One region of the Streptomyces sp. NPDC015171 genome, then DNA from elsewhere that is predicted to be linked to it. Evidence: riboswitches for the same ligand, from Rfam matches in the RefSeq annotation. Region 1 holds a riboswitch; the other holds the start of a gene.
What was found. Region 1 has a riboswitch for cyclic di-AMP ahead of ACF073_RS17405 (transglycosylase family protein). Riboswitches for the same ligand answer to the same signal wherever they lie in the genome.

Region 1 (7,356 bases):
CCACGACGAGATACGGCTTGGCGAGGTCGTCGCGGCCGGTGAGTTCCCTGGTCGCCCCGGTGAAGGAGAACTCCGCCTCCTGGTCCCCGGTGATGACCTCGGGCTCGACGCCGAGGATGTCCAGCACCCCGCGCACGAAGTCGTCGCGGTTCTCGGCGTCCCGGGAGGCGGAGGTGGCGACGAAGCGGAGCCGCTCGGCGCCGTGCTCCTTGATGACGGCGGCGTACTCGCGGCAGGCGGCGAAGGTGCGCTCCAGCGCCTCGGGCGCGAGCCGGCCGGTGCGGTCGACCCCCTGGCCGAGCCGCACGATCGTCATCCGGCGGTCCAGCTCGGTCAGTTCGCCCGTCGCGGGGTCGGCGTCGGCGACCAGCAGCCGGATGGAGTTGGTGCCGCAGTCGACGGCGGCCACACGGGTCACTGCTCGTCCTCCCCTGCGGTGCCGGCCGCAGCGCGGCCCGCGCCGTCCTCCGCGTCCTTCGCGTCCTCCGCCTGGCACCCGGCGCCGGGCGGCGTCACGCACGCGCCCTTGCGCCACCACTCCGGCAGCATCGCCAGGGCCTCGTCGCCGAGCGGGTTCACGCCCGGTCCCGCGGCCAGGGAGTGGGCGACCAGCACGTGCAGGCACTTGACCCGGTCCGGCATGCCGCCCGCGCTCGGGAAGCCCGCGAGGACCTCGATCTCGTCCCGGCGCCGGATGTAGTCCTCGTGCGCGGCCCGGTACGCGGCGGCCAGCTCGGGGTCGGTCCCCAGCCGCGCCGTCATCTCCTTCATGACGCCGTCCGCCTCCAGCGTGCCGATGGCGGAGGCCGCCTTCGGGCACGTCAGGTAGTAGACCGTCGGGAACGGCGTGCCGTCGGGCAGGCGCGGCGCCGTCTCCACGACGTCGGGCTGACCGCACGGGCAGCGGTGCGCGATGGCCCTCAGGCCCCGCGGCGGACGGCCCAGCTGCTGCTTGAAGGCCGCTACGTCCGCGTCGGTGGGCTCGGTGCGCGGAGTGGGCGGCGGAGGCGTTTCCATGACTGCTTCCAGAATGGCTTTCTGTCGGATTCCCGGCCCGGCGGGCCGGTCACTGGTCGGAGGCGTCGGACTTGTCGACCCCGTCCCAGACGTTCGCGTACCAGGGCCGCTGGGCGGCCCCGAGGTCGGCGCGGGAGGGCCGGGCCGCGCCGGGGTCGACGACCACGTACCCCGTCTCGCCGGGCATCACGTAGTGCAGCCGGCGGCGGATCTGCTGCTCGGCGTAGGCGTCGTCCTGCCAGCGGGCCTTCAGGTCGCGCAGCTGCTCGACGCGCTCGCGTGCCTGCTCCTGCTTGCGCCGGACGTCGGCGATCTCCGCGCGCTGCGAGACGTACTGCCGCATCGGGTAGGCGAGGGCGACGACCAGCGAGCACAGCACCAGCGCGAGCAGGGCCGCGCGGCCGGTGAGCCGGGAGCGGCGGACCTGCCGTTTGGCCTGGGAGCGGTAGACCCGGGCCGCCGTCTGCTCGCCGAGCAGCCGCAGCCTGGTCGCGGTGGAGAACCGGTCACGGTCCTTCACGGCCATCTTCCCCGCCTCCCGTTCCACGCGCGTACGTCCCCGCACACGGTACGGGACCGAGTACGGGGACGTACGTACGACTGGCTCAGCTGTGACCCTGTACGGCTCAGCCCTTGAAGCGCGGGAAGGCGCTGCGGCCGGCGTACACCGCGGCGTCGTCGAGGATCTCCTCGATGCGCAGCAGCTGGTTGTACTTGGCGACGCGCTCGGAGCGGGCCGGGGCGCCGGTCTTGATCTGGCCGCAGTTGGTGGCGACGGCCAGGTCGGCGATGGTGACGTCCTCGGTCTCGCCGGAGCGGTGGGACATCATGCACTTGAAGCCGCTGCGCTGGGCCAGCTCGACGGCGTCCAGGGTCTCGGTGAGCGAGCCGATCTGGTTCACCTTGACCAGCAGGGCGTTGGCGGCGCCGTCCTCGATGCCGCGGGCCAGGCGCTCCGGGTTGGTGACGAACAGGTCGTCGCCGACCAGCTGGACCTTGTCACCGAGACGGTCGGTGATGACCTTCCAGCCGGCCCAGTCGTCCTCGAACAGCGGGTCCTCGATGGAGACGAGCGGGTAGGCCGCCACCAGCTCCTCGTAGTACTCCGTCATCTCGGCGGCGGAGCGCTCCTTGCCCTCGAAGAGGTACTTGCCGTCCTTGTAGAACTCGGAGGCGGCGACGTCGAGCGCGAGGGCGATCTGCTGGCCGGGGACGTAACCGGCCTCCTTGATGGCCTCGAGGATGAGGTCGAGGGCGGCGCGGTTGGAGTCCAGGTTCGGGGCGAAGCCGCCCTCGTCGCCGAGACCGGTGGACAGGCCCTTGCCCTTCAGGACCTTCTTGAGGGTGTGGTAGACCTCGGTGCCCCAGCGAAGGGCCTCGGAGAAGGACTCCGCGCCGATCGGGGCGATCATGAACTCCTGGATGTCCACGTTGGAGTCGGCGTGCGAGCCGCCGTTCAGGATGTTCATCATCGGCACCGGCAGCAGGTGCGCGTTCGGGCCGCCCAGGTAGCGGAAGAGCGGGAGGTCGCTGGCCTCGGAGGCGGCGTGGGCGACGGCGAGCGAGACGCCGAGGATGGCGTTGGCGCCGAGCGAACCCTTGTTGTCGGTCGCGTCCAGGTCGAACATGGCCTGGTCGATCAGGCGCTGCTCGGTGGCGTCGTAGCCGACCAGCTCGGGGCCGATCTGCTCGATGACGGCGAGGACGGCCTTCTCGACGCCCTTGCCCTGGTAGCGGTTCGGGTCACCGTCGCGCAGCTCGATGGCCTCGAAGGCACCGGTCGAGGCGCCGGACGGGACGGCGGCACGACCCGTGCTGCCGTCGTCGAGGCCGACCTCGACCTCGACCGTGGGGTTGCCTCGGGAGTCCAGGATTTCCCGGGCTACGACGACGTCGATGGACGGCACGAGCATCTCCTTCGTGGATGTGACGCTGGTTGTGCGGGGCTGGTGTGCCTTGCGACTAGAGCCTAACCGTCCCTGAGGCGTCGGCCACCGACCGACCGTCCCGTGGACAGGCCGACGGTACCTTTTGTTTCTTCACGAAACAAAGGGAAGGGGCGCGGCGGACGCGAAAAAGCCCCGCCCCGGTGCGTACGGGGGAACACGCACCGGGGCGGGGAGCCCGTGGGGACGGGGGTGGCCCGCACGGGGCCCTGCGGCGGGGCCCGCGGAAGGGTGCGGGCCCGTGGTCCGGCCGGAGCCGGAGGTCACTTCAGGTGCAGCTGCTGACCCGGGTAGATGAGGTCGGCGTCCTGGACGATGTCCTTGTTCAGCTCGAACAGCTTCTGCCAGCCGCCCTTGACCTTGTGCTTCTCGGCGATGGTGCTGAGGGTGTCGCCCGCGGCCACCTTGTACTCGCCGTCGCCCTTCTTGACCGTCTTGCCGGTCGGGGTGGTGACGGTCTCGCTCTTGGCGGAGGCGGCCGGGCGCTCGGCGGAGCGGGAGGCGGCCTGCCCGTCGGAGGAGCGGGTGGTGGTGCTGCCCGAGTCCGGCGTGGAGGTCGACGGGGTGGACGGGGCCGACGGGGTCGTCGGGGCGGAGCCGCCATTGGGGGTGCTCGACAGGCCCGTGCCGCAGACCGGCCAGGCGCCCTTGCCCTGCGCGGCGAGGACCTTCTCGGCCACGGCGATCTGCTGGGCCTTGGTGGCCTGGTTCGCCTGCGAGGCGTAGGCGGTGCCGCCGTACGCGGCCCAGGTGGAGGCGGAGAACTGCAGACCGCCGTAGTAGCCGTTGCCGGTGTTGATGGACCAGTTGCCGCCGGACTCGCACTGGGCGACGGTGTCCCACTCGGAGGTGGTGGCCGCGGAGGCGTTGCCGGCCGCCATCAGCGGGGCGGCGACGGCGGCGCCGGTGACACCGGCCAGCGCGACGGCGCGGACGGCCTTGGACGGACGACGGTGCTTGCCCTTGCCGGAAAACAGCATGGATCGATCCCCTCACCGACGCCTGCGAGGTGAGCTGTCGGGTTCGGGCCGGTTGAGTTGCCCGGCCGCACCTCCCGCTTGCGCGGAGTGCGGCTTCACCCCCAGCCGGTTCCAGCCTCAAGTGCTGGTTCCGGCGCCTACCTTGGGTCCCCCGCTCCTGCCTACGGCGCTTGACGCGTCGACTGTTCCCGGACGGCCGCTGGCAGGATTCGGCGTTGCGGCACCGGGGCCCGTGGTGACGAGCGGCCTTGACCGTAGGCAGGCGATCGCCGGAATTTCAAAGACGATCAGGGCTTCTGAGACTCATCCCACACTTTCGCCAAATCGGACATTAGGCTCTAAGTGGGGCGTCAACTCCCGCTACTTACCGCCTGTTTCGTCCCCAACTTCCAGGGTCTGACCGGCGGAGATGTGGTTCGGGTCGGACCCGACGGACTCCTTGTTCCCCGCGTACAGCGCCCGCCATCCGCCGTCGACGTCAAGGGAGTCGGCGATGGAGCAGAGGGTGTCGCCCTCGCGGACGGTGTAGGTGCCGGGCTCACGGGAGGCGTGCCGGCCCGAGGAGGCGGCCTCCTGTCCGTTTCCCGCACCTTCGTCCGCACTCGCACCCCGGTGCCGTCCGCCGCTGGCGAGGGACCCGGTGTCGACCAGGCTCCAAGCACCGGCGGCCTGCTGGGGGTTGTCGGCGATCCCGGCGTCCGGGGTGGCCGTGGGGGACCCCTCGGTCTCCCGCGGGCCGCCGGTCGCCGGCGGGGTGGACTTGCCCGACTCGGGCGTGTCGCTCCCGCTGGAACCGGTGTCCTTGCCGGAGCCCTTGCCCGCGTCCTTGCCGGAGTCCTCGCCCGGCTTCGCGGACGGCTTTCCGGTCTCCTTCGAGGAGGAGCCCGTGCCGGAGCCGGAGTTGGCGTCGGAGTCGGCATCCGTGGAGGACGGAGAATCGGGCGAACCGGACGAGTCGGAGCCGTGGGAGTCGTCCGACGAACCGGAGTCGCCGGCCCCGGACGTGTCTCCCGAGCCGCTGCCGCCCCCGGAGCCGCCGACGCCCGTGTCGACGTCCACGGAGCTTGAGTCCGAGGTCAGGCCGGACAGCAGGGCGCAGGTGGCCCAGGGCGTCGTGCCCCGGTCGGCGAGGATCTTCTCGGCCACGGAGATCTGCTGGAGGCGGCTGGCCTGGTCGGCGCTGCCCGCGTACTGCCCGCCGCCGTACGTGTCCCAGTCGTCCTGCGAGATCTGCAGGCCGCCGTAGTACCCGTTGCCGGTGTCGGCGCTCCAGGAGCCGCCGCTCTCGCATTCGGCCACCTTGTCCCACGTGGTGCCCTCGGCCGCGTTGGCGCTCGCCGCGCCGAGGAGCGGGATGGCGATGGCGGAGCCGGTCACTCCGGCCGCGACGAGGAGGGCCGGAGCCTGACGGGGGCGACGGTGTCGACCGTTCCCGGAGAGCATGCGGAAGCCTTTCGAGCGACAGCTGGAGCGGTGGGCGCCGAAACTCCGCGCCACACTGAGGGGTGAACGTATAGGCAGACGATCACTTGTCACAAGTTAATGCCGCGCAGATCACGTGAAGATCACAGAAGTGAACGTCTCCGGTTCACGCGGTGGGTGTGAACTCGACCGGGAGCGTGCGCAGGCCGCGCATGATGAGTCCGCCGCGCCAGCGCAGGTCGGCCGGGTCGGCGGCGAGCCGCAGGTCGGGCAGCCGGGTGAGAAGGGTGGCCAGCGCGGTCTGGCCCTCCAGGCGGGCGAGCGGGGCGCCGAGGCAGTAGTGGATGCCGTGGCCGTAACCGAGGTGCTGGTTGTCGCGGCGGGCGAGGTCCAGCACGTCCGGATTGGCGAACCGCTCCGGGTCCCGGTCGGCGGCGGCGAGGACGACGAGCACCGGATCGCCCGCCGCGATGTCCTGGCCGCCGAGGGTGAGCGGCTCGGTGGCGAACCGCCAGGTGGCCAGCTCCACCGGGCCGTCGTAGCGCAGGAGTTCCTCGACGCCGGTCTCCAGCAGGTCCCGCTCGCCCGCGGCCAGGGACCGCTGCAGCCGGTGGCGCTGCCCGGGGTGGGTGAGCAGGGCGTAGGTGCCGTTGCCGATGAGGTTGACGGTGGTCTCGAAGCCGGCGAAGAGAAGGATGAAGGCCATCGCGGCGGCCTCGTTCTCGGTGAGGTGCTCGCCGTGGTCGGAGGCGCGGATCAGGCCGGAGATCAGGTCCTCGCCGGGAGCGGGCTCGGCGGGCAGCGCCTCCCGCTTCTTGTGGATCAGCTCGGCGAGGTAGCCGCGCATCTTCTTCACCGACCGGGCGACCCCGCCGCGCGGCCCTCCCCCGTGCCGGATCATCATGCCCGCCCAGTCCCGGAAGTCGTCCTGGTCCTCGCGCGGCACACCGAGCAGATCGCAGATGGCGTAGATGGGCAGCGGGAAGGCGAACTCGTGGATGAGGTCGGCGGAGCCCGTCTTCGCGAACCCGTCGATGAGCTGGTCGGTCAGCTCCCGCACCCGGGGCGCGAACTCGGCGACCCTGCGGGGCGTGAACGCCTTGCTGACCAGCCGGCGCAGCCGGGTGTGGTCCGGCGGGTCGATGTTCAGCAGATGCGTCATCAGCTCGGCCTTGCGCTCGCCCGGGATGCCCGTCTTGCCCTTGGCGTGCGCGGGCTCGTCGTGATGCGCCGGGTTCTTGCTCAGCCGCTGGTCGGCGAGGGCCTGCTTGGCATCGCCGTACCGCGTGACCAGCCACGCCTCGACCCCGCTGGGCAGCCGCGTCCGGTGCACGGGCGCGTGCTCCCGCAACCAGGCGTACGCGGGGTACGGGTCGGTGGCGAACTCCCAGGTGAAAAGGGCCGGGGGCGGGGGCGGGGTGGAGGGCGGGGTGGAGGGTGCGTCGGCCGGGTGGGGGGACGCGGAGTGGGGGGACGCGGAGTGGGGGCAGGGCTGGGTGGCGGAGGCCGGGGACGGTGGGCCGGGGCGGGGGGCCGGGGCGGCGGGGTCGCCGGGGTCGCCGGCGGGCGGGTCCGGAGGGGAACTCGGGGCACCGGAGTGGGGAGCCGGGGCGGCGGGGTCGCCGGCGGGCGGGTCCGGAGGGGAACTCGGGGCACCGGAGTGGGGAGCCGGGGCGGCGGGGTCGCCGGCGGGCTGGCCCGGACGGGAACTCGGGGCACCGGAGTGGGGAGCCGGGGCGGCGGGGTCGCCGGCGGGCTGGCCCGGAGGGGAACTCGGCTGGTCGGGGGTGGGGCCCGGCTGGTCGGGGTGGAGCTGCTCGGTCACTCCTCGACCGTATCCGGCTTGCGGGCGGGCGTCCGTCCGGGTGGCGGGGCGGGGGCGTCGGACGGGGGCCGGCGCGGCGTGGGCCTCGCGGGTGTCGCCGGTGTCCGGCCGGGACCCTGCGTGCGACGTCCAGCCCGGTGGCCGCCTGTGCCGGCACCTCCCCGGC
Region 2 (7,356 bases), on a different contig from region 1:
CTTGGAGCCCAGCCGCTGGGAGCAGTAGGAGCAGTCCTCCGGGCACAGCCCGGACTTGAGGTTGACCAGATAGTTGAGTTTCACCCGTCGGCCGAACCAGTGCCGGCGCACCTTGCCGGCCGCGGCCACCACGTCGAGCAGGTCGTCATCGGAGGTGGCCAGCACGGCGAGCGCTTCTTCGCGGGTCGGCAGCTCGCGCCGAAGCCCCTTGTCCACCAGCGTGTTCAGCAGGTCCATGAGGCCCGATCCTGTCCTACGGGACCGCCCCGGGCCAAGGAGACTTTGCACAACGGAGCGGGTTCACCGTGTGGGTATTGCCACATCCTGGGGGACAGGTGGTGCCGCTAGGGTCTGTCCGCTACCTACAAAAGCACCGGAGGACCCATGGCGTTCGGCTGGATCGACGAGCAGGCCGGGGCGCGGCGCCGCGCCGGACTCGTCCGCACCCTGCGTCCGCGCCCCGCCGATTCGCCGCTGCTGGACCTGGCGAGCAACGACTACCTGGGCCTTGCCCGCCATCCGGAGGTCATCGAGGGAGCGGCCGGCGCCGCCCGGACCTGGGGCGGCGGCGCCACCGGCTCCCGGCTGGTCACCGGCACCACCGCGCTCCACACCGAGCTGGAGCGGGCGCTCGCCGCGTTCTGCGGGTTCGAGGCGGCCCTGGTGTTCTCCTCCGGGTACGCGGCCAATCTGGCGGCGGTCACCACGCTCGGCCCGCACGGCTCGCTGATCGTCTCCGACGCGGGCAACCACGCCTCGCTCATCGACGGCTGCCGGCTCGCCCGGGGCGAGACGCAGGTCGTCGGGCACGCCGACCCGGAGGCCGTGCGCAAGGCGCTCGGCACCCGCGCGGGCGCGGCGATCGCCGTCTCCGACACGGTGTTCTCGGTCGACGGGGACCAGGCGCCGCTGGCCGCGCTGGCCGCCGCGTGCCGGGAGCACGGCGCGGGACTGGTGGTGGACGACGCGCACGGGCTGGGCGTGCTGGGCGACGGCGGCCGGGGCGCCCCGTACGCGGCCGGGCTCGCGGGCGCCGACGACGTGGTCGTCACGGCGACCCTGTCCAAGTCGCTCGGCAGTCAGGGCGGGGTGGTCCTCGGCCCGGCCCGGGTGATCGACCACCTGGTCAACGCGGCCCGGACGTTCATCTTCGACACGGGACTCGCGCCGGCCGCCGCCGGTGCCGCGCTGGCGGCGCTGCGGCTGCTGGAGCGCGAGCCGGAACGGGCGGCGCGGGCCCGTGCGGTGGCCGCGGAACTGCACGCACGGCTGACCGCCGCGGGTCTGGAAGCGGTGCGTCCGGACGCCGCGGTGGTCTCCGTGCGGGCTCCGTCCCCGGAGCAGGCGGTGCGCTGGGCGGCCGACTGCCGTACGGCAGGCCTGGCCGTGGGCTGCTTCCGCCCTCCCTCCGTGCCCGACGGCATCTCACGGCTGCGGCTGACCGCCCGCGCGGACCTCTCCGGGGCCGAGATCGAACGCGCTGTACGAGTCATCGGCGAAACGCGACCATGAGTCGGCGTGACACGGCCGTGCGTCGCCTGAGAACGACTGGGAATGATCGGATCTAATCATCCGATCTGATCGTCCGCTCTGATCAGAGGGTGGTCACGAAGTCGGCCCAGCTGTCGGTGGAGAAGAGCAGCGCGGGTCCGGCGGGGTTCTTGGAGTCGCGTACGGCGAGGAGTCCGGCCGTGGGCCCTGAGCGCGGCCGGGCCGTCTCCACACAGTTGTTCGCTCCCGTGCTGTAGCTGCTGCGCAGCCAGCGCACGTCGTGCAGATCGGTACTGGCAGGGACGTTCCGAGGCAGTGCTGACATGGTGCCTCCTTACGCGCCGTCACCTATCCCGGCGATGTAGTCCAACGAGTCCTCGGGGGAAAGGGCGTGGAACCGAAGGGTGTTGAAGGCCTCGGTGTAGGCCATGAGGTCTTCTTTCCGTTCCAGGTAGAGGCTACTCGTCAGCTGGTCGAGAACAACCACATCCAGATCAGAAGTGCTCGGAAATGAGAAGATAACGAAAGGCCCGGTGAGGCCGACATGCGCGCCGGCCGTGAAGGGCAGAACCTGGAGCCGTACCTGCGGAAGCCGGGCGGCCTCCATCAGCCGCTCCAGCTGCCGGGCCATCACGCCGGGGCCGCCGACCTCACGGCGCAGCACCGCCTCGTCCAGCACGGCGTCCAGCACCAGCGGCGGGTCCGAATGGAGCACGTCCTGCCTGGCCAGGCGCACTTCGACCAGCGTGTCGAGGCGGTCCTCGGCCAGGTCCTTCACGGCCGCCCGGGTGACCGCGCGGGCGTACTCGGCGGTCTGCAGCAGCCCCGGTACCACCGTGGTCTCCAGGGTGCGCATCGCGCCGGCCTGCGACTCCAGGCTGATGAAGTCGCGGTACGTGGGCGGCAGCACCCCGCGGTAGGCGTGCCACCAGCGGTGCCGCCCGCCCGCGTCCTCCGCCCCCGCCAGCATCAGGAGCAACTCGCGCAGATGCTTGTCGCGCACCCCGTAGGCGTCCAGCAGCAAGCGCAGATCGGCCGGTTTCACACCGCTGGCGCCGGTCTCGATGCGGCTCACCTTCGACTGGTGCCAGCCGACCAGCCGGGCCGCCTCCCCGCTCGTGAGCCCGGTGGCGGTACGCATGGTGCGCAATTCGGCGCCCAGTTTGCGGCGGCGCACCGCAGGACCGTTCTGCATGGGCTCCTCCTTACTCCCTCCGGGCCACCCAAATACGGTCTCGCGTAGTAGAGTTCACCGCTTTGGGCGACAGATATATGCATATCTTGGTGGATCGCTCCCTGTGACGGCCCGTTGATGGCAGGCTGGCGAGCAAGCACCAGTCCGGGACCGTACTCGAACCCTCCGCTGTATGTCGGACCGCGGCCCCGTCGGAAAGGGACGACGTCGCCATGGCAGACCATCTGGAAGCATCCGTCACTCTGCCGAGCGATCCCGCCTCGGTCTCCGCCGCCCGCTCCTACGTGGTGGGAACCCTCGTGGAATGGGGCCTGCCGTCGGACACCGAGGTGGCCGACACCGTGCGGCTCATCGTCTCCGAACTCGCCACCAACGCCGTACAGCACACCTTCGGTCAGTCACCCACCTTCACGGTCGACATCGCGCTGCGCCATGACGCACACCTGCGCATCGGCGTCACGGACAGCCACCCGCGCTTCCCGAAGAGACTGCCCGCCGCCGTCCAGCAGGACAACGGCCGCGGCATGGTCATCATCCGCTGGCTCACCGCGGAGTGCGGCGGCAGACTCCGGGTCCGCCCCACCCGCGAGGGCGGCAAGACGGTCTCCATCGAGCTTCCCTGGATGGTCCCGGCCGCGCCCGTCCCGGCGGGACAGGAACCCTGAGCGAGCCTCGCGGCCCGGCCTGCCCGGCCGCCCCCGGCCGCGTGCCCGGAAAACGCCCGCCGCCGGATCCCTCGCGGCCGGCCGCCCGCCGCCTGCCCCGCCCTGTGCGGTCGCGGTCCGCGCCGCCGTCTCCGGTACGACGGCCGCCCCGAGCCCCGCGCCGACGAGCGCGCACATCACGGCGTGTCAGGGGGGCCGGCACCAGCGGCGCCGGGGTCGGCACGGCGCCGTACCCTCCGGCCCGGCGGGAGATCGAGCCGCTGCCCGCGGGGGCGGATGCCACAGAAGGTGTGGGTCAGCGCCGGATCCACCTCGCCGGCCGCTGCCACGAGGACACCGGCCGACGCCTCGCAGTCCGCGACCGGGGGCCGTACGCCGGAACGTGCTCGGCGGGACGCGCCGTGCGTCGGCGGGGGCGGACGCGCCCCGGTGGGCCGGGAGGCGCTGAGCCGCGGTTCACCGCCAGTCAGTCGTGCGGGCTTGTGCCGGGCCCGCTCCGGTTCGTCGAGCACCCGCCCGGCGCGGGCCACGAGCTGCGGTGAGCCCGCCTCGGCCGGCCGGACCCCGCGGTGGCGGCCCACGGCGGTGCACCAGCGGTGCCGCCCCCGCACCCGCTCGGCGGGTGCGCCCTGGGGGCGCTGTCCGGGCCGTCCGTCGCCGGAGGAGGCCGCGGCCGAGGCCGCCCAGGACACCGCTGCTCGCGCTGTTCGTCGGGCCCCGGGCCGCCCCAGGGATCCGGGCGGTCACCGGGGTTGCGCTGACGGCGCTGGGAGCGGCCCTGCTGCCGGAGCCGCCCCTGGCCTGACGGCGGGTCAGCTCACCCGGCCGTACCAGACGCTCCTCGTCCAGATCTTCTGGAGCTTCACCACGTCACCGGTCTTCGGGGCGTGCCAGATCTTCCCGTGGCCGGCGTAGATGCCGACGTGGTAGACGCTGGAGCCCGAGTGGAAGAAGACCAGGTCGCCCGCCTTGCGGCTGTGGGCGGAGATGTGGTGCGACTTGTTGTACTGCTGCGCGGCGGTACGCGGCAGCTTCTTGCCCGCCTTCTTGTAGGAGTAGAGCGTCAGACCCGAGCAGTCGAACCTGCGCGGACCGGTCGCCCCCCACGAGTACGGGGCACCCTTCTTGGACGCGGCGATCTGCAGTGCTTTCGTCGCTGTGGTCGCGGCCGAGGCCTCGCCGGCGAGACCGGGCACCGCGATGGAGCCGCCCACGGCGGCGAGGGTCAGGGCCGAGGCCGTGCCGGCCCGGGCCATCAGCGACGGGACACGATTGAGCGCAGTCATGCGCAACCCTTCGTCAGCCGCCTGTGAAGGATGACCTGTCGGATTCGGGCTGGCGAAGTTGCCCGGCCGCGTTGCCACGGCTTCACCCCAAGGGCTGCTCGGAGCGTGCGACCCGGCTGTGTCGAACAGCCGAGCACTCGTTCCGGCGACCCGTCTTGCCTGGGTCCTCCACTCCTGCCGATCCACTTCTGTCGACCGGTCATCCGGGCGGCGGCAGGACTCGGCGTCCGCCCGGATCGCCCCGCCGCGGTGGCGGGGGCTTGTCGTCAGACAGGGATCTTCACTCACTGCTGTCCGAAAATCCCAATGGAATCGGGGATTTGTGGCGTTACTCACCACTCATCCGTTCGGGTGGACACTGCTCCGCCCGAGCCTCCGTCAGAACCGTTACGTAGCCCCGGACCTGGGACGATGCCCTCTTCTGCGGCCCATGGACCCGCGTATCGCGCAACTCGGGAGGCCCGGAAATCGATCTGGATGTACACCGGTCGGCGGTACGTCGTTCGGGCCGTTTCAAGTTCGGTCCGCACGGGTCGTGTCGACGCACGGGACCGGACGGCCCGGAGAGGTGTCCGCCTCAGCCGACGTCGTCCGGCGGGAGCGCGACGAGAGCGGCCCGGCGCTCACCGTCCAGCACCCGCAACGCGCGTGCCAGCGTGTCCCCGTGCAGCTCCGTCTCGCCCCGTCGGTGCATCAGCGTGAGCGCGTCGCACAGCTCTGCCGCCTTGCGCACCAGCGCCTGAGCCGCTCGCATGCCGCGGTAGGTGTCCCCGTGCCGGGCCGGATTGATACGGCCCAGCAGGTCGACCGCGTCCAGGTAGCGGTCGATGACTTCGCCCTCGGCCCGGGTCAGGGCGGGCAGTGGCGGAAGATCCGGCAGCATGGGGCGGCTCACCTCGCGTCCGGTGCGCCGGGCGTGTCCCGGCGGTTGGGCACGATGCCGTCCACCAGACCGTACGCGAGCGCCCCCGGGGCGTCCAGGATCAGGTCGCGCTCCAGGTCCTCGCGCACCTGGCCGGGCGTGCGCCCCGTGTGCCGGACGAGCATCTCCTCCAGCATCGCGCGGATCCGGGTCAACTCCTCGGCCTGGATGAGCAGGTCGCTCGGCTGGCCGCGCACCGGCTCGGGCAGTGCGGGCTGCCGGATCACCATCCGCGCGCCGGGCAGGGCGAAGCGCTTGCCCGGGGTGCCGGCGGCGAGCAGCACGGCGGCCGGGGCGGCGGCCTGGCCCAGGCAGTAGGTCACCACGTCGCACGTGACGTACCGCATCGTGTCGTAGATCGCCGCCATCGCGTCGAAGGAGCCGCCCGGCGAGTTCACGTACAGCGTGATGTCCCGGTCGGGAGCGGCGTGTTCCAGGTACATGAACTGGGCCGCCACATCGTTCGCGGCCGTGTCGTCGACCGGTGTGCCGAGGAAGACGATCCGGTCCTCGAAGAGCTTGGCGTACGGATCCAGGGTGCGCACGGAGGATCCGGTGCGTTCGGTGAACTCGGGCAGGACATGACGTGCGGACGGTCGGGACATGGGGGCACACCCTTCCTCGCGGCGGAGCCGCCTTCGGCGAGCTGTCCGTAAAAAATGTACAGGACGTACAGAAGGGGGGAAGGGCTCGGCTGGTGACGGCTCGCCAGGACAGGCCCCGGGCACCCGCTTAAGCTGGTTGTGCAAGCGATCATTTCCGGGCTGGTCCCGGTGGGATGCCGCCCGATGTCGGAAGGCTCCGCGCCGTGGATGCGAAACTCAGAGCCGCGCTCGCCGCACCGGCGGTCGCGTCGTTGGTGATGGGCGGAACGGTCGCGTACGCGGCCCCGGCGGACGATTCGCCGCAGGAAATCTTCGAGAAGGCCGCACCGGCCACTGTCCACGTGGTGGGCAAGACGGGTTTCGGAAGCGGCTTCATCTACAACGCCGAACAGGGGCTCATCGTCACCAACGCGCATGTCGTCGCCGGTGAGAGCGCCCTCAAGGCCGTCATCCCGGACAAGGGCGAGGAACCTGTCCGCATCCTCGGCATCGATCCGTGCCAGGACATCGCCGTCCTGCAGTTCACCGCGCCGCAGAAGGACCTCGAACAGCTGGAGTTCGGCGACAGCGGCAAGGTCGAGGCCGCCGACGCGGTCACGGCCATCGGCTACCCGGCGTCCTTCGACAAGAACCCGGAGGAGCAGAAGCCCGTCTACACCGCGGGCGTCGTCCAGTCGCCGAACGTGCCGGCGGATCCCTCGCCCTCCCTGCCCCACTACTCGGACACGATCCAGCACTCCGCCACGATCAACCCCGGCAACTCCGGCGGCCCGCTCCTGGACGCCGACGGCAAGGTGGTCGGGCTGAACACCCTGGGGAACCCCGACGCGCAGGGGCAGTACTACTCGATCAGCGGCGAGCATGTGCGCTCGAGGCTGGACGGGCTGTCCGACGGCGACAAGAAGAACGCCCCCGGATGGCTGCTCGCGTCCCTGGACGACGCGAGCCTCAGCTCCCTGTACGCCGACGATCCCAAGTCGGAGCAACTGGTGTCCGATACGCAGCAGCGCCTGCTGAAGGACGGCACCGAAGGGCTGTTCGTGCAGTCGGTGGCGACCGACTCGGAGGCGGCCAAGGCCAACCTGGAGACCGGCGACGTCATCACCGCGATCAAGGACACCCCGGTGGCCACGGTCGGTGACATGTGCGACGTCCTCCAGTCCGCCACCCCCGGCGAGAAGATGCCGCTCGA

Region 2: linked by a shared signal. The riboswitch ahead of ACF073_RS34140 (C40 family peptidase) and the one ahead of ACF073_RS17405 (transglycosylase family protein) in region 1 are both predicted to bind cyclic di-AMP.

The regions. Positions count from the first base shown of each region.
Region 1 is NZ_JBIBUO010000005.1:472,241-479,596, reverse strand. Features, by position in the region: gene ACF073_RS17425 (exopolyphosphatase) at 1-418, opposite strand, end outside; gene ACF073_RS17420 (DUF501 domain-containing protein) at 415-1,017, opposite strand; gene ACF073_RS17415 (septum formation initiator family protein) at 1,067-1,543, opposite strand; gene eno (phosphopyruvate hydratase) at 1,644-2,930, opposite strand; gene ACF073_RS17405 (transglycosylase family protein) at 3,227-3,943, opposite strand; cyclic di-AMP (ydaO/yuaA leader) riboswitch at 3,948-4,122, opposite strand; gene ACF073_RS17400 (transglycosylase family protein) at 4,304-5,386, opposite strand; gene ACF073_RS17395 (cytochrome P450) at 5,532-7,190, opposite strand.
Region 2 is NZ_JBIBUO010000017.1:84,556-91,911, forward strand. Features, by position in the region: gene bioB (biotin synthase BioB) at 1-237, opposite strand, end outside; gene ACF073_RS34120 (8-amino-7-oxononanoate synthase) at 385-1,512, shown strand; gene ACF073_RS34125 (DUF397 domain-containing protein) at 1,595-1,816, opposite strand; gene ACF073_RS34130 (helix-turn-helix domain-containing protein) at 1,826-2,686, opposite strand; gene ACF073_RS34135 (ATP-binding protein) at 2,899-3,351, shown strand; gene ACF073_RS34140 (C40 family peptidase) at 4,164-4,637, opposite strand; cyclic di-AMP (ydaO/yuaA leader) riboswitch at 4,641-4,873, opposite strand; gene ACF073_RS34145 (hypothetical protein) at 5,215-5,520, opposite strand; gene ACF073_RS34150 (ATP-dependent Clp protease proteolytic subunit) at 5,529-6,164, opposite strand; gene ACF073_RS34155 (S1C family serine protease) at 6,368-7,356, shown strand, end outside.